Regions from separate parts of the Mycobacterium lentiflavum genome, predicted to be linked through region 1. Evidence: predicted binding sites of a transcription regulator. Region 1 holds the regulator's gene; each other region holds the start of a gene.

The links. Region 1 encodes LexA, which represses DNA repair genes until DNA is damaged. Its sites were predicted from a motif close to CGAACANNTGTTCG; they were not measured.
Region 2: a site for LexA is predicted at 3,693-3,706, ahead of ruvC (crossover junction endodeoxyribonuclease RuvC). Genes of this name have one in related genera too.
Region 3: a site for LexA is predicted at 4,277-4,290, ahead of MJO58_RS05615 (error-prone DNA polymerase). Genes of this name have one in related genera too.

What each region holds. Positions count from the first base shown of each region.
Region 1 is NZ_CP092423.2:2,055,626-2,061,331, forward strand. Features, by position in the region: gene MJO58_RS09815 (LGFP repeat-containing protein) at 1-898, shown strand, start outside; gene lexA (transcriptional repressor LexA) at 917-1,618, opposite strand; gene MJO58_RS09825 (LysM peptidoglycan-binding domain-containing protein) at 1,913-2,428, shown strand; gene nrdR (transcriptional regulator NrdR) at 2,586-3,050, shown strand; gene MJO58_RS09835 (peroxynitrite isomerase) at 3,056-3,541, shown strand; gene MJO58_RS09840 (PhzF family phenazine biosynthesis protein) at 3,545-4,231, opposite strand; gene MJO58_RS09845 (alpha/beta fold hydrolase) at 4,266-5,297, opposite strand; gene MJO58_RS09850 (proteasome assembly chaperone family protein) at 5,333-5,706, opposite strand, start outside.
Region 2 is NZ_CP092423.2:2,194,798-2,200,503, forward strand. Features, by position in the region: gene MJO58_RS10585 (polyamine aminopropyltransferase) at 1-1,551, opposite strand, end outside; gene MJO58_RS10590 (DUF350 domain-containing protein) at 1,548-2,003, opposite strand; gene MJO58_RS10595 (DUF4247 domain-containing protein) at 2,018-2,449, opposite strand; gene MJO58_RS10600 (DUF2617 family protein) at 2,446-2,958, opposite strand; gene MJO58_RS10605 (DUF4178 domain-containing protein) at 2,968-3,579, opposite strand; gene ruvC (crossover junction endodeoxyribonuclease RuvC) at 3,740-4,321, shown strand; gene ruvA (Holliday junction branch migration protein RuvA) at 4,318-4,932, shown strand; gene ruvB (Holliday junction branch migration DNA helicase RuvB) at 4,929-5,706, shown strand, end outside.
Region 3 is NZ_CP092423.2:1,144,606-1,150,311, forward strand. Features, by position in the region: gene MJO58_RS05595 (histidine phosphatase family protein) at 1-698, opposite strand, end outside; gene MJO58_RS05600 (MaoC family dehydratase) at 793-1,668, shown strand; gene otsB (trehalose-phosphatase) at 1,665-2,756, opposite strand; gene MJO58_RS05610 (wax ester/triacylglycerol synthase domain-containing protein) at 2,798-4,141, opposite strand; gene MJO58_RS05615 (error-prone DNA polymerase) at 4,305-5,706, shown strand, end outside.

The DNA.
Region 1 (5,706 bases):
GGATCACCGCGACGACGAACACGCGCTGCTGGCCAGGTGGCCGCACTCACCAGAAACTGCCGAAATGGACGAAGACGGTGGGTATGACGAGCCGTCGCATCCCTTGACCGAGGAGGAATGGGATGAGTTAGCGGTCGACGAGCGGGATCCCGACTCGGTCGACACCGATTCCATCCCCGTCGTGTCGGCCGACGATCTATCCGACGCCGGCTACGGCGATGAGCTGCCGGAAGCCGGCTATCCGGATAGTCCCGACGTGCCCGAACGCGCGTACCCGGACGTCGTCGTGGACGACGAGTACGCCGACGCGGCCGGCCCGGAAGCCGCCTATCTGCCGGAAGCCGGCTATCTGCCGGAAGCCGGCTATCCGCCGGAAGGCGGCTATCCCGAGGCCGGTTATCCCGAACTCCTCGACGAGGACGCCGCTTACCCGGAGGCGGGCTACCCGCGCGCCGACGAGGAAGAGGCCCGCTACCCCGATGTCGCCGTCCCGCACACCCCGCCGGATCTTGCCGGCGCCGGCGGTGCCGCGTCCGGTGCTGCCGCCGCCGGTGGGGCAGCGGCGGGTGGGCCCGCAGCGAGTCTTGCGGCCGCGCTCGGTGCTGCGTCCGGCGTCGCGCCGAGAGCGGCGGGGCGGCACGCAGCCGCGGATGCCGACGACGAGGCGGACCTGGTGCCGGTCGCGGCGATCGGGGCATTAAGTCCGGCCGGGCGCCCCACGATCCACCTGCCCTTGGAAGACCCGTATCAGATACCCGACGGCTACCCGATCAAGGCGAGTGCGCGCTTTGGCCTGTACTACACGCCGGACAGCGACCTCTACCACGACACGCTCGCCGAGATCTGGCTGTCCAGCGAGGAAGCCGCACTGCTCAACGGCTTTACGAAAGCCGACTGACGCCGTAGCTACCGGCGCCTATACCTTGCGGATCACCGTCACGACCTTGCCGAGCACGGTCGCCTCATTACCGGGTATGGGATCGAACGCCGGGTTGTGCGGCATCAGCCACACCTGACCGCCCGCGCGCTTGAACGTCTTGACGGTTGCCTCACCGTCGAGCATGGCGGCGACGATGTCGCCGTTGTCGGCGACATTCTGCTGCCGCACCACCACCCAGTCGCCGTCGCAGATCGCGGCTTCGACCATGGAGTCGCCGACCACCTTGAGTAAGAACAGCGTGCCCTCGCCGACCAGCTCGCGGGGGAGCGGGAAGACGTCCTCGACGGCTTCCTCGGCCAGGATCGGTCCACCGGCCGCGATGCGCCCGAGCACGGGGACGAACGCGGGTTCCGGCAACGCGTCGGACCCGGCGACCTCGGTGGCCGGCGCGGATGCCACCGCCTCGTCGGCGCCGCGGACATCGACGGCCCGGGGGCGGTTCGGGTCCCGGCGCAGATATCCCTTGCGTTCGAGGGTGCGCAGTTGGTGGGCCACCGAAGAGGTAGACGTCAGGCCGACCGCGTCACCGATCTCCCTGATGCTCGGCGGGTAGCCACGGGTGGTCACCGACTCCCGGATAACATTCAAGATGGTGCGTTGCCGCTGGGTAAGCGATGAATCCACGGGATGCAGGCGGCCGTCTGGACCGGCCGCCGAGGTGTCGTTGCTGTCGCTCATGGCACTGAATGTAGCCCCCTTGAACCCAAGAATCAAACATGTGTTCGACTGGCGTGTCATGGCCATTCACATGGTGGCTAAAGTCCCTAGAACGGCTGAATCACACGTGTGTAACTTTTGCGTACACCGGGTATCTGTGCTCCATGGCAGGGATAGCGACCGGCAGCAGTTGTCGGTGGCGTGGTCTAGCGTTTTGCTCGTGCGACACGCTTCGCTCAAATGTTCGGATTTCGAACACACGAGCGATAGTGTCGAACACACGAGCGAGGATTTAGACGACCGGAGGAACGCACCATGACGCTTATGCACACAGTCTCACCGCGGACCAGCAACATGCGGCGCCCCAGCGATGGGCTGGTCGCACGGCCTCGCTATGACGTCGCACGGCTTCGCTACGAGCAGGAGCGCGTGCTGCGGTCGCGTCGGTCCGTGCCGGCGCGGCCGGCCGGAGCGCCGATGCGCTACCGCGGTACCGGCGTGTCGATGTCGCAAGCACCGCATCGCCGCCGCCCGGTCACGCTGGGGACGACGGTCGGTCTGGCCCTGATGGCCGGAGTTATCACGCTCTGGCTGGGGCTCATCGCGAATCTCGGTCAGATCGCCAACGGCGACTCCGGCGCCGCGGCCGCTCCCGTTCCGGACCGGCTGTCGGTCGTGCAGGTCGAGCCGGGCGAATCACTTCAGGATGTGGCGCACCGGGTCGCGCCGGAAGCGCCGGCCCGCCAGGTCGCCGACCGCATCCGCGAACTCAACAACCTGAGCTCTCCGGCGCTGGCCGCCGGTCAGACGCTGATCGCGCCGGTCGGCTGACCGCAGCCGCATATCGCGAAAGCCCCTGTACGCCAAGGCTCCTCGGCCCTCCCGTCGGTGATCGCGGGTGCGTTGTGGCTACGTTGGCCCGCCGGGGGGAGCGCACGGGTACGCTCGGAGTGTTCTTCCGAGACGCCGGCCCAGCGAAGGAGCGGTCATGCATTGCCCGTTCTGCCGCCATCCCGACTCCCGGGTGATCGACTCCCGGGAAACCGATGAAGGCCAAGCCATTCGGCGCCGCCGGTCCTGCCCGGAATGCGGGCGACGGTTCACCACCGTAGAAACCGCGGTCCTGGCCGTCGTCAAACGCAGCGGTGTCACCGAGCCGTTCAGTCGCGAAAAGGTCATCAAAGGCGTGCGCCGCGCCTGCCAGGGCCGCCAGGTGGACGAGGACGCGCTGAATCTGCTCGCCCAGCAGGTCGAAGACACGGTGCGTGCCGCCGGCTCGCCGGAGATTCCCAGTCACGAAGTCGGCTTGGCGATCCTCGGCCCGTTGCGTGACCTGGACGAGGTGGCCTATCTGCGCTTCGCCTCGGTATACCGGTCCTTTTCGTCGGCCGACGATTTTGAGCGCGAGATCGCCGCGCTTCGCAAGCACCGCAAAGTATCGACACCGAGCTGACCCCGATGTCCCCGGACGTGCATCCCGATCTCGAGGCGCTCGCGCCGCTGCTCGGCACCTGGGCCGGCCGCGGTTCGGGCGAGTATCCGACGATCCAGCCCTTCGAGTATCTCGAGGAAATCGTGTTTTCCCATGTGGGCAAACCGTTTCTGGCCTACGCGCAAAAGACCAAAGGTACCGCCGACGGGAAGCCGATGCATGCCGAGACCGGCTACCTTCGGGTGCCGCAGCCCGGTCACGTCGAGATGGTGCTGGCCCACCCCAGCGGTGTGACCGAAATCGAGGTCGGGACCTACCGGGTGACCGGCGGCGTCATCGAAATCGAATTGGCCACCACGTCGGTTGGTTTGACCCCGACCGCCAAAGAGGTTTCCGCGCTCGGTCGAACCTTGCGGATCGACGGCGACCAGCTTTCCTACTCGGTGCGGATGGGTGCGGTCGGCCAACCCTTGCAGCATCATCTGTCTGCGCAGCTGCAGCGCAGGTGCTGAATCTCAATCAAGTTGTGTCACACCGTCGTTGACGACGCGGCCGGCGACCCGGGTCCAGCCCTCGGGACTCCACCCGGTTTCCAGCATCGATCCCTTGCCCTGGATGATGCTCAGGTCGCGGCAGAGATGGTCGGTGATCCGCATGGCTGCCGAGCCGGTCGCTTCGTCTTCTGGCACACCGAGATTCGCGACGAACATCCGGGAACGCAGTGTCCCGGCGGATTGATCGATCCAGGCCCACAGGTAGTGCGCGGTGTCGTCGGAAAACTCGCTGGGGTTGGCCGCGAGAACCTGGTCAACGGACTCGAATTCGTGAAAGAGCAACCCCGGGCCCCATTCCGGGCGGGCGTGCACACCCACCAGGTCACCCTCGTAGTGCACCTGCACGATGCCGGCCGGCACCGCGAGCGCGTTGACCGGCATACCGTTCGCGCGCAGCCACCACGACGCTCCGACGGACGGGTGCCCAGCGAACGGAATCTCGGTGCGTGGCGTATAGATCGTGGCATGCGCCGTGGTTGCTCTGGCTGCCGGTAGATCGATGAATACCGTTTCGCTGTAACCCAATCGGGTGGCCAGCTGCTGGCGATCGGGGGCCGGGACCTGACTGGCGTCGACGACGCCCAACGGATTACCGAAGTTGCCGTCCCGGTCGGTGAAGACGCGCAACACCGTCACGTCGATGCCCATGGCCCGACTGTACGGGCCGGGTCAACCGAATTGTCTAAGTCGCGCTGCGCTCATCGGAACCCATCGCGTTGAGCACGGCGACGCGGGTGTCGGCCGAACCCGTGACCGCGGCTTCGGCCCTGCCGGTGCGCAGCAGTTCGCGTAACGCGGCTTGGTCGTATTCGGCGGGCGCCGTGGTGTCGATGAACCGCTGCACGACGTCGATGAAACGGGCCGGGTCTTCGTGGAACGGGAAGTGGCCGGAGCCCTGGAAGATCTCCAGGCGCGAGCCGGGCATCGCGGCGTGTGCCATCCAGGCATGGCGGACGGGGACCACCACATCCTTGGTGCCCCAGACGATCTGCACGGGGATGGCCTCGGTCAAATAACATCGGTCCAGGAACGTGACGATCTGCCCGCGCCAGTCCACCACGGCCCGCAGTGTCCGGCTGAAGGCGGACGAGGCCGTCGGTTCCGGCAAGTCGTCCAGGATGCGTAACACGTTCGGGAGATCGCGGCCCAGGCCGGTCGATCCGATTGCCAGGCCCGCGAGCCGCCCCGCCACCTGGACTGCCGGTAACACCAGGGGCAGCCGCAGCAGCGCCAGGGCCTCCGTCCCGATCGGCAGCGAGGCCAGCCGGAAGGCGACGTTGACGTCCTTGGTGACACCGCCCGCGGCGACCAGGATGAGCCGCTCGACCAAATGTGGGAACTGGTAAGCGAATTGCATCGCCACCCCGCCGCCGAGGGAGTGACCGACGATCGTCACGCGTTCGATATCGAGCACGGACAGCAGGTCGCGCATTCCGTTGGCGTAGCCGGCCACCGAGTAGTCCGCGCGGGGTTTGTCGGATTGCCCGTGCCCCAGCAGATCGGGGGCGATCACCGTGAAGCGCTGAGCGAGCTTGGCCTGCACGGTATTCCACGTCGTGGAATTGTCACCGATGCCGTGAATCAACAGAATTGCCGGCCCGGAGCCGGCGATACGGAATGCACGCTTGTAACCGTGGATGGTGCGGAATTCGAGTCTGGGAGTCGTGACTTCGCGCACTGGACGAAGATTGCTCTTGCGCTTCCGCTCAGTCATCTCGCCCACCCTTGTTGTCGCGCCCCTGGGGGCGGTTAAGCCGGGTCGTCGTCGTCGCGCTTCTTCTCCGCCTGTTGGGCTAGGAATCGCTCGAACTCGGCACCAAGTTCGTCGCCGCTGGGAAGGTCCTCGTCGCGCGTTAGTAACGACCTGTTTTCCTGAGCGTCGATGAACGCATCGTACTGGCGCTCGAGTGCGGCCACCACTTGAGCGACCTCGGCGCTCGCCTCGACCTGCTCGTCGATCTTGCCCCGGATCTCGGCCGCTGCCTCGGTCAGCGCCGACAGCGGGAGGTCCAGCGACCCGGTCTTGGCGACCTGCTCGAGCAGCGCTTGGGCGGCGGCGGGGTAGTCGGTCTGCGTCAGGTAGTGCGGAACGTGGACCGTGAAACCGACCACCTCATGCCCGT
Region 2 (5,706 bases), 140 kb from region 1:
CAGCGTTGACGGTTCGAGCGGACGCGGTGCGATGTCGTCGGAGAACACCGTCGCGGCTTGCAGCACTTGGGGATTGAGGTAGCGCAGCGGCGGCGCGTCGGCGGGCATGGCGGGTACCGGTGCGGCGTCACCCGCGGGGCCCGCCAATGCGAAACCCCAGTCACCGAACGTCGGCACATGCACGTGGTAGGGCGTGACCCCATACCCCGCCGAACGCATCGTCGATATCGTGCGCCAGAACGCGGTCGGTGTGGAGAACGGGCTGCCGGCCTGGACGACAACCAGCCCACTGGGCGAAAGCGCATGCGCGACAAGGGCATAGAATTCGCTTGAATAGAGTCGGCCCAGAACGGGGGTGTCCGGGTCGGGCAGGTCGACGATGACGGCGTCGAAACCCCCGGGCGGACTTAGTTCGGGATGGGGAGCCCGAAGCCAACGCATCGCGTCGTCGATCACGACGGAAACCCGCGGGTTGTCCAACGCGCCGGCATTGGCGTCGTGCAGGGTGGTGCGGGCGATCTCGATCACCGCAGGGTCGAGCTCTACCTGCACGATCTTGTCGATTCCTTTCTGGCGCAGTAGCTCTCGTGCTGCCAGGCCGTCGCCACCGCCCAGGATCAGCACCGAGCGGGCGCCCTTGCCGAGCGCCGGATAGACGAGGCTTTCGGTGTAGCGGTATTCGTCGCGGGTGGAGAACTGCAATCCACCGTCCAGATACAGCCGGGTGTCGTTGTCGCGACGGGTGACCACGATCTCCTGGTAAGCGGTGTGCCGGTAGGCGATGATCGGGTCGGCGTAAAGCCTTTGGCGGCTGGTCGTTTCGATGTCGTGTGCGTGCACCAGCAGCGCGACCAGCAGCCCGAGGGCCGCGGCGAGTGCACTCAGCGCGGTCACCAACTGCGCAGTGGAGATCACCCGCCGCAGCAGGAACATCGCCACAATGGCCGCCGCGACCAGGTTGATGACGCCGGTGGCCGCAGCGCCGCGGATCATTCCGAGATGCGGCAGCAAGGCGAACGGCCAGACCAATCCGCCGACCAATGCGCCCAGGTAGTCGGCCGCGTTGAGGTTGGCCAGCGTGCGGCCGGTATCCGTCGCCGTGTTCTCGGCGGGGCCATCCCGCCCCTGCTGCAGCAGGGTCATCAGCAACGGCACCTCGGCGCCGACCAGGCCGCCGATCAGTGCGGTGCCGAGCGCCAGCACCCACGCCGACCCAATTGTGCCGTCCAGGAAAGCGAACACCGCGTACAGCGCCGCGGCGGACAGCCCGCCGATGATGCCCAGCAGCGCCTCGACCGTGACGAAGACGATGCCGGCGTACCGCAGCAGTGGCTTGACCAGCAGCGCACCCACGCCCAGCGCGGCGATGTAGCCCGCGACGATCAAGGAGGTGGCGACGACACCGCCGCCGTTGAGGCTGGCGGACAGCGTCAGCAGGGCCAGTTCGTAGATGATGCCGCAGGCCGCACAGGCCGCGACCGCGGCGAGCAGCAGCGCGCGCCAGCGCATCGACGGCTCCGCGGACCGTGCGGCTTGCTGCGTGGTGGTCATGACACCGCGGCGGCCGTCACTGCTCCGACAGCCAGCAACATCAGCGCGACCGCGAACGAGCCGGGATGCAGGTCGGGGTCGTCGATGTGCTCGTGGAAACTGCCCGGAATCACCAAATGCAGTGTCAGCAACGCGATTCCCAACAGGATCACACCCATGATCCCGTACACCGCCACGCCGACGAGCCCCTGACCCAATTGGCTGTAGCTGTTGACGATGGAGCTGACGATCACGGTGGTCAGCGAGATATACATCGCGCAGGCGACCACGACCGCGTTGGGGCGGCGATCGACGAACACCAGCTGACGCAGCTTGCCCGGGGTCAACGCGTCGACCATGTAGAAGCCGACCAGCAGGACGGCCATGCCGACGACGAAGTACAACAGCGTCGCGACGACGCCCTTCAGGACGGGGTCGAGATCCACGTTTCCGATATCGAAGGCGAGGTACACGGTTGTCTCCTTTGCTATTTGGTTCCGCCCGGCCCGCCGGGGCTACCGCCGGAACCGCTCGACGGGGACCCGGGACTGAAGCCGGGGCCGAGGAAGATGTAGGAGCCGTGGCTGTAGCCGGCGCCGAGGCTTTCGACGCGAATGCTGCACGGGTGGTTGCCATCTGGGCCGACGGTCACGATATTGTCGCTATAGCGCAGGTACTCGTTGTCGTCGTTGTCCGCGCGCGCCTCGGGTTCTTGATAGTCGGCAAGCGCGTCGGCGACCTGATCGGGCGATCCGCTGCACAGGTAGCGCGTGGCGTTGGCGTCGCGCGAGTACTCGCGGTAGTTGCTTGCGACGTATCCGGCAATATCCTTCTGCAGCAAGATGATTCCAATCACCAATGACACCACCGACGCTGCGGCCAGCCCGCCGGCGAGCCAGAACAGGTGTTTGCGGCTCACGGATGCCACCGGCTCGCCGTGTGGACCACCACGCCGCCGGACACCTGGGATCGCTGCGGGTACAGGTGCCACGTCTGCCAGCGCCAGCCGGTGCCGTCGGGTTCGGCGGCCAACACGGTCAGGGCGGCGTCATCGCCGGGGAAAGTGCCGCCGAGCCAAGCGTTTTCGGCTCGGCATCGGTCCCGCAACTCGCGCGCCAATTGGCGAAACGTCGCTTCGTCGTGCGTGGTGGTGCGCGATTGCAGCGCATAACCCGAGGCTTCGGCGTGCTCGGGCAGCATGCCGGTGTCGCTCTCGGCGGTGCAGGTCACCTGCTCGGAGAAGGTGGCCACGGCGTGCTCGATCGTGACCAGATGTGAGGCGCCGAGCACCGCGAGCCGCAGCGCGCCGCCGTCGGGATGTCGCAGCGCATGGCTGGCCAGCAGCGGGGGTTCGGGCGCGTTGAGGGCAAGCCGCAGCCTGCTCCCGGACACGTCGGCCGGAGCTACCGCGAGCCGATAGAGCGGCACCGCGCGGACCTACGGGCTGCCCGGCGTGGGCGCCGGGTAGACGGTGAGCTCACCCGGCGAGACCGGCTTGCCCGTCGAGACCTCCCAGGGCGTACCGGGTGCCCAGCGCTCGAAAGACAGCAGCGCGGTCTCGTCGGCGTTGGCACAGTCGACGAACTCCATCTCGCCACCGGCGGGCAGGCCCGTCGTGCCCTCGGTCGTGTACGACGCGCGACCCCGTTCCGTTTCGTGAAACGCGATCCCGTCGACCAGGTACTGATCGCCGGGCTGCAAGGTGACGTCCTTGCGGGTGACCCACATGACGAGCTCGAGGCGTCCGTCGTCTTCTTCGACGGCGAACCAGGTGGGCAGGTCGCCGCCCTCCAGCAGGTGCTCCCACCACACGAACGGTCCCTCGCGGAACGTCACCGACCCGCGGACCACGTAGTCGACACCGGCATAGCTGACGATGGCGCCGGGGCCCAGCTGCCGGGGCCCGAACTGCGGCATCGCGTCGGAGGCCAGGGGATCGCGGCGCCCGCGAGGCTGCGCCGCCGCCTTGGGACGTTTCAAGGCGATGACAAGTACGACGATGGACGCGACGAACAGCACCGCGGCCAGCACCACCAGCACTGTTCCCACGTAAACCCTCCCGTCGCCGCGGCGGTGGAGCGAACGTTGGCTTAAGTTAACAGCTTTTGCCGGGTCCGGAGGCGTGTCCTGCTCCGTGCCGTCCGACTCGACCGCTACGCTATCGAACAGCTGTTCGGGCCACAGTATTTTCAAAAGTGGAGGTTGGAGCATGCGGGTGATGGGCGTCGACCCCGGACTGACCCGATGCGGGCTGTCCGTGGTGGAAAGCGGGCGCGGCCGAACTATCGTCGCGCTGGATGTCGACGTGGTCCGTACCCCGTCGGCTGACGCGCTGCCCCAACGACTGCTGGCCATCAGCGACGCCGTCGAGTACTGGCTGGACACGCACCGTCCCGACGTCATCGCGATCGAGCGGGTGTTCGCGCAGCACAACGTATCGACCGTGATGGGCACCGCGCAGGCCGGCGGGGTGATCGCGCTAGCGGCGGCCAAACGCGAAATCGGCGTGCACTTCCACACGCCCAGCGAGGTGAAGGCCGCGGTCACCGGCAACGGCACCGCCGACAAAGCTCAGGTCACCGCGATGGTCACCAGAATCCTTGAGCTGCAAGCCAAACCGACGCCGGCCGACGCGGCCGACGCGCTGGCACTGGCCATCTGCCATTGCTGGCGGGCTCCGATGCTGGCCCGGATGGCGGCGGCCGAGGCGATGGCCGCCGAGGCGCGTCAGGCCTACCGCGCCAAGTTGGCCGCCAAGGCCAAGGCCGCCAAGGCGGGGGCGGGCCGATGATCGCCTCAGTGCGCGGTGAGGTAATCGAGGTGGCACTCGACCATGTGGTAATCGAAGCCGCCGGTATCGGCTACCGGGTGAACGCGACACCGTCGACGCTGGCCACGCTGCGGCACGGCAGCGAAGCCCGCCTGATCACCGCGATGATCGTTCGCGAGGATTCGCAGACGCTGTACGGGTTCGTCGACAACGAGACCCGCGACCTGTTCCTGACGCTGCTGTCGGTGTCCGGCGTCGGGCCGCGGCTGGCGATGGCGACCCTGGCCGTGCACGACGCCGCGGCATTGCGCCAGGCGTTGTCCGACGGCGACGTCGCCGCGCTGACCCGGGTGCCCGGCATCGGCAAGCGCGGCGCCGAGCGCATGGTTCTCGAGTTGCGCGACAAGATCCATTTGGCCGGTACGCCCGCGGCGACACCGGCGGGCGCGGGTCTCAATGGCCACGCGGTGCGGGGCCCGGTGGTCGAGGCGCTGATCGGCCTGGGCTTCGCGGTCAAGCAGGCCGAGGACGCCACCGACAGCGTGCTGGCGGCCAGTCGCGAAAAAGGCGAGCAGGCAACGACTTCCGACGCGTTGCGGGCCGCGCTGTCGTTGCTGGGTAAGACCAAATGAGCGACGAGGATTCCGCGGATTACGCGGATCGCGACCTGTCTGCGGCGCTGACCGTCGGAGAGGGCGACATCGACGTCAGCCTGCGGCCCCGCTCGCTACGCGAGTTCATCGGCCAGTCCCGAGTCCGCGAACAGCTGCAGCTGGTCCTCGAGGGCGCCAAGAACCGTGGCGGCACACCGGATCACATTCTGCTGTCCGGCCCGCCGGGGCTGGGCAAGACGTCGCTGGCGATGATCATCGCCGCCGAGCTCGGGTCCTCGCTGCGGGTGACTTCGGGCCCGGCCCTGGAGCGCGCCGGCGACCTGGCCGCGATGCTGTCGAATCTGGTCGAGCACGACGTGTTGTTCATCGACGAAATCCACCGCATCGCGCGGCCGGCCGAGGAGATGCTCTACCTCGCGATGGAAGACTTCCGGGTCGACGTCGTGGTGGGCAAAGGCCCTGGGGCAACATCGATTCCGCTGGAGGTGGCGCCGTTCACGCTGGTCGGGGCTACCACCCGGTCCGGCGCGCTGACCGGTCCGCTGCGGGACCGCTTCGGTTTCACCGCGCACATGGATTTCTACGAGCCGGGCGATCTGGAGCGGGTGCTGGCCCGTTCGGCCGGGATCCTCGGCATCGAGCTGGGCGCCGACGCCGGTGCTGAGATCGCCCGACGATCGCGCGGCACGCCACGGATCGCCAACCGCCTGCTGCGCCGGGTCCGGGACTTCGCCGAGGTGCGCGCCGACGGGGTGATCACCCGCGACGTCGCTAAGTCCGCGCTGGAGGTCT
Region 3 (5,706 bases), 910 kb from region 1:
ATGCCGTCCCACTCGACCAGCGTCCACCCGTCCGTCGGGTTTCCGGTGACCACCACGCGGCCGATGTTCGGCAGCGGATGGGTGCTCAGCAGGCTGCTCTTGCCGTTGCGGGCGTTCATCAGCGTCCACGCCATGATCGCCGCGCCCTGGGAGAACACGACCGGCTTGTTGTGCCCGCTGTTGTAGACCTTGTTCACCGCGGCGGTGAACTCCTCGTTGAACTGCTTGCCGCTCACCGAGCCCGGGATGCTGTCCTGGATGTCGCCGTTGATCCAGTCCGCCGGCGCCAACATGTACGTCGTCGCCGCCATCGATTGAGGTTTGCCGTTGAACCAGCCGGCGTTGAGCGCCTGCACCCCGCTCAGGACCTCCACCTGCTTACCGAGTTCACCGGCCAGCGGCCCGGCGGTCTGCTGTGCCTCGGCCATCGCGGAGGCGTAGACGGCGTCGAAGTCGTTGCGACCGCTCTGGTGGGCCAACTGTTGGGCCTGGCCCCTGCCCTCGGCGGTGAGACCGGGGCCGGGCGGATCGGTGTTGATGATGCCGTCGGCGTCGGCTTGGGTCTGGGCGTTTCGGATGAACGTCAACGTGATGGCGCGCGCCTGCGTCGACCCCCCACAGGCACCGACGATGAGCGTTGCGGCGAGTACGGCCCCCGTTTTCCAGAAGGCCTTTTTGATGATGCTGCGCGTGGCCATGTCGATAGCCTGCCCTGCCGACTGCCCCATGGGGAAGGGTTTGCAATGGTTGAGTGCGCAAAAGCGTGAATCTGGTAGTCGAGAGGAGACTCGCATGGCGATTGACCCGAGTGCTGTCGGTGCGGTGACCGAGCCGAAGTTGTTCGACTGGACCGACCGGGACACCCTGCTCTACGCCCTCGGCGTCGGCGCGGGGCTCGACGACCTGTCGTTCACCACCGAGAACAGCCACGGGATCACTCAGCAGGTGCTGCCCACCTACGCGGTGATCTGCTGCCCGGCGTTCGGGGCGGCGGGCAAGATCGGAGATTTCAACTGGGCCATGCTGTTACACGGCTCGCAAGGGATCCGGCTGCACGCGCCGCTGCCCGCGGCGGGCAAGCTGTCGGTGGTCACCGAGGTCACCGACATTCAGGACAAGGGCGAGGGCAAGAACGCCGTCGTGATGCTGCGCGGCCGCGGCACCGACCCGGATTCTCAGCAGCTGATCGCCGAAACGTCGACCACCTTTGTGGTCCGTGGCGCGGGCGGTTTCGGTGGACAACCGGGTCAGCGTCCCATCGCCCCGGAATTCCCGGATCGCGAGCCCGACATCAAGGTCGCCCTGCCCACCCGCGAGGACCAGGCGCTGATCTACCGGCTCTCCGGCGACCGCAACCCGCTGCACAGCGACCCGTGGTTCGCCCGGGAGTTGGCCGGGTTCCCGAAGCCGATCCTGCACGGGCTGTGCAGCTATGGGGTGGCGGGCCGCGCGCTGGTCGCCGAGCTCGGCGGTGGGCAGGCCGCGAACATCACCTCGATCGACTCACGTTTCAGCTCCCCGGTGTTTCCCGGCGAGACGTTGACCACGCTGATCTGGCGCACCGAGCCGGGCAAGGCGGTCTTTCGCACCACAGCTTCTGGTGCCGAGGGCGCCGAGGCGGGGCGAGTCGTGCTCGACGACGGCGCGGTCGAATACGCGCAGAGCTAGCGGGGGCCGGCCAACTGCCGCGCCAGGCGGTCGACGAATTCGGCGGCGGCGGCGGGGCTGTCCAGCGCGAACAGCGCGGCGGTGGCCCGGTCGCCGTCGTCGTTGTGCCGCACCAGGATCGGGATTCCGTCCGGGCGCACCGCATCGAACGCGTCCTCGTCGGTGATGTCGTCGCCGAGGAAGATCGGTGTCACGGCTGCCGATCCGTCCAAGTGCCCGAGCACCCAGTGCAGCGTCTTCCCCTTGTCCCAGTCGATATCCGGGCGTAGCTCGATGACTTCGCGGCCGGTGGTCACCCGAAGCGCATCGCGCTGACCGGCGGCGCGTACTGCTGCCGTCACCTCGCCGACGCGGTCTCGCGCCGCGTTGCGATAGTGCACGGCAACGCCAAACCGCTTGTGCTCCACCCTGACCCCCGGAATCGAACCGAGGCGCTCACGGAGCTGGGCGGCCGCGGACTCCAACACCGGTATGGCCGCGGCCGCGGCGTCGTTTTGGTGATGCGTGCCGTCGGGCGCGGTCAGTTCGAATCCGTGGCTGCCGGCGTACCAGAGACCGGGCAGGCCGACGCGTGCCGTGACGTCGGCGAGGTCGCGGCCGGACAGGATCGCGACCGGGCAGCGCGTGGCCAACTGCTGTAGCGCGTCGGCCGCACCGGCGACCAGCTGGGCCGAGTCCGGGTCGTTGACGATGTCCGAGAGCGTGCCGTCGAAGTCGAAGAACACCGCCGGCCGTCGGGCGGGCAGGTCCTCGCCGAGGAGCTGCGACGCGTCGGGCAGCTGCGACATTCGCAGGTCCCCGGTGCGGACCGTGACGTCCCCGAGGCTTTGGTCCTCGATCACCAAGGCGAACCCGGCGTCGCGCGCGGCCGCGGCCACCTGCGCGTTGGCCGCGACGACGACGCAGCGACCCGCTCGAAACCCGCCGAGATCGTCGGCCGAGCCGAAGGTCCCGGTGCGCACACCGGCCTGCTCAAGTTGCGCTGTCAACGCCGACGGCGGGTCCAGGGCGGGATCAAACAGCACCGCGTCGTGGCGACGTGGGTCGATGATGACCGATGGCTCCGATACTGGCTCCGATACTGGCACTGACCAACCCTCTCACGGTGATCAACGCCGCCCGGGTGGGGTCAGTGGCGCGCTCGCGCGGTCGGGTGGCTCGGGGACACTTTGCCCCGCAGCGCGCGGGCCCGGCGCTTGCGGCGATCCTTGGTGAACAGCAGGACGGAGTCTTGGCTGAGCGCCGTCAGACGCGCCATCTCCCGTTCGATGCCGCTGGCGAGCTGCTGGAGTTCGGGGGCGGCGTCGTAATCGGCGGTGATCCCGAAGATCAGCTCGTCGCCGTAGCTCAGCACCGCGACTCCGCTGGATAGCCGCAAAGCCGTCGGCGGGATCGGCAGCAGGCGTTCCACGGTTGCGCCCATCAGCCCCAGCCGGTGCCGCGGCCCCGGCGCGTTGGTGGCCAGCGTCACGATGCCGGGTTGTGGGAGCCGGCTCATGACCAATCGAACTGCTTTGGCGCACAGCGTGAATGGCATGGAGCTTGCTGCCAGGTCCACGATGCTGTTGTGTTGCCGAACCGGCGTGGGCTGGTTCAAGCTGCTGTGCACAATTCGCAGCCGCTGCACCGGATCGTCGTGCTCGACAGGCAGATACCTCTTCTCCGGGGTGCACAACGAACCCGCGCGCGGCTGTTCGCCGCGGTGCAGCAGCACGGCCCGGAAGCCCTCGGTGATCGCGGCGAGCGCGACGTCGTTGGTGGTCACCCGGAACTTGCCGCAGACCGCGTCGACGGCGGCCAGGGGGACGCGCACCGTGCTGTAGCGCCGCATGGTGACCGCCGGGGCGGTCGACGACGCGTGGGCCGCCGACCAGACCGCCTCGGCCAGCGTGGTGGTGACGGTGGTCGCGGCGGCCGAGGCTCGCCAGAGTGTCTCGGCCCAGCCCTGCTTCCGGGCTGGCGCCGAATCAGCCTCGGGTGCAACGTGATTGGCGAACATCTCGCTGTCGGCGTCGTCGCAGAGCCTGGTGAGAAGGTGGGCCGCGGGCGTGGCGTCGGCGAGGTAGTGGTGGACCTTCATCAGGATCGCCCACTTGCCGCGCAGCCCCTCGATGACCCAGCACTCCCACAGCGGGCGGTCCAATTCGAGGGGGCGTTCCAGGGCGTGCGCGATCGCTCGAGACAGGTCGGCTTCATCGCCGGGGCGGGGAACCGCGACACGGCGCAGGTGATGGGCGAGGTCGAAACCCGGATCGTCGGTCCAGTGCTGGGCACCGCTGAACGGATGCGTCCGCAATACCTGGGTGCATCGGGGGATCGACTGAATGCGTTCTGCCAGAAGCGCTTTGAGGCGTTCCAGGTTCGGCACCGCGCCCTCGACAATGGCGACCGCGCCCGTCGCCATACTTGCCTGCCGGTCGGGGTCCGTCGCGGTGCGAAAGCCCGAATCCAATGCCGTGGTCAGCTGTACCATGTTCAGTTCCCGCCCTAGTTGCCCCGTACCAGTATCTGTCGCCGCGCCCCCGTCGCGGTAGGTCCCAGTCCGTTAAGACTGTGTTTAGAAGTTGAAGACCCGTTTAACAACCGCTTTAACAACCCCGCACCAAATCGAACATGCGTTCGATAGACTGTGGGGTGTGGGCTTCAGCAATGAGCCGCGGAGTTGGGCGGAACTGGAGCGGCTGCTCGACGGCAAGCCGCGCCATGCCGGCGCGCCCACCCCATCCGGCCCGGCGCAAGAGGCTCCCTTCTCGCACAAGCGCCCGGCCTATCGACCACCGGACGGTGGCCGGACGGCCCGCTCGGCGGTCGCTCATTCCGTTTCGTATGCCGAGCTGCACGCGCATTCGGCGTACAGCTTTCTGGACGGCGCCAGCACGCCCGAGGAGTTGGTCGAGGAGGCCGCCCGGCTGGGTCTGCGGGCGCTGGCGCTGACCGACCACAACGGTCTGTACGGGGCGGTGCGGTTCGCCGAAGCCGCCGCCGAACTCGACGTGCGCACCGTGTTCGGCGCCGAGCTGTCGCTGGGCGCTTCGTCGGTAGCCTCTTCGGTTTCGCAGGCCCGTACCGAGAATCCGGATCCGCCCGGCCCGCATCTGCTGGTGTTGGCCCGCGGCCCGGAGGGTTACCGGCGGCTGTCGCGGCAGCTGGCCGCGGCGCATCTGGCCGGTGGCGAGAAGGGCAAGCTGTGCTTCGACATCGACACGCTGACCGAAGCCGCGGGCGGGCATTGGCACATCCTGACGGGATGCCGTAAAGGCCATGTCCGCCAAGCGCTTTCCGATGGCGGGCCGGACGCCGCTGCGGAGGCGCTGGCCGGTCTGGTGGACCGGTTCGGCGCGCAGCGGGTCAGCGTCGAGTTGACCCATCATGGTCAGCCGCTCGACGACGAGCGCAACGCGACCCTGGCGGCCCTGGCGCAGCGGGTCGGCGTCGGCGTCGTCGCCACCACCGGAGCACATTTCGCCCATCCGTCGCGCCGGCGGCTGGCCATGGCGATGGGCGCGATCCGGGCCCGGCAGTCGCTGGAGTCGGCCGCCGGATGGCTGGCCCCGCTGGGCGGCTCACACCTACGGTCCGGCGAGGAGATGGCCCGGCTGTTCGCGCAGTGGCCCGAGGCGGTGAGCGCCGCGGCCGAACTCGGCGAGCAGTGCGCGTTCGGACTGGCATTGATCGCGCCGCAGCTGCCGCCGTTCGACGTGCCCGACGGGCACACCGAGGACAGCTGGTTGCGGCAGTTGGTGATGGCGGGCGCGCGTGACCGGTACGGGCTCCCCGAGGGCGCGCCGCGGGCGTATGCGCAGATCGAACACGAGCTGAAAGTCATTGCCCAGCTTCGGTTTCCGGGTTACTTCCTGGTGGTGCACGACATCGCCCGATTCTGCCGGTGCAACAACATCCTGTGCCAGGGCAGGGGGTCGGCGGCAAACTCCGCGGTCTGTTACGCCCTGGGGGTCACCGCGGTCGATCCGGTGGCCAACGAGTTGTTGTTCGAGCGCTTCCTGTCGCCGGCCCGCGACGGGCCACCCGACATCGACA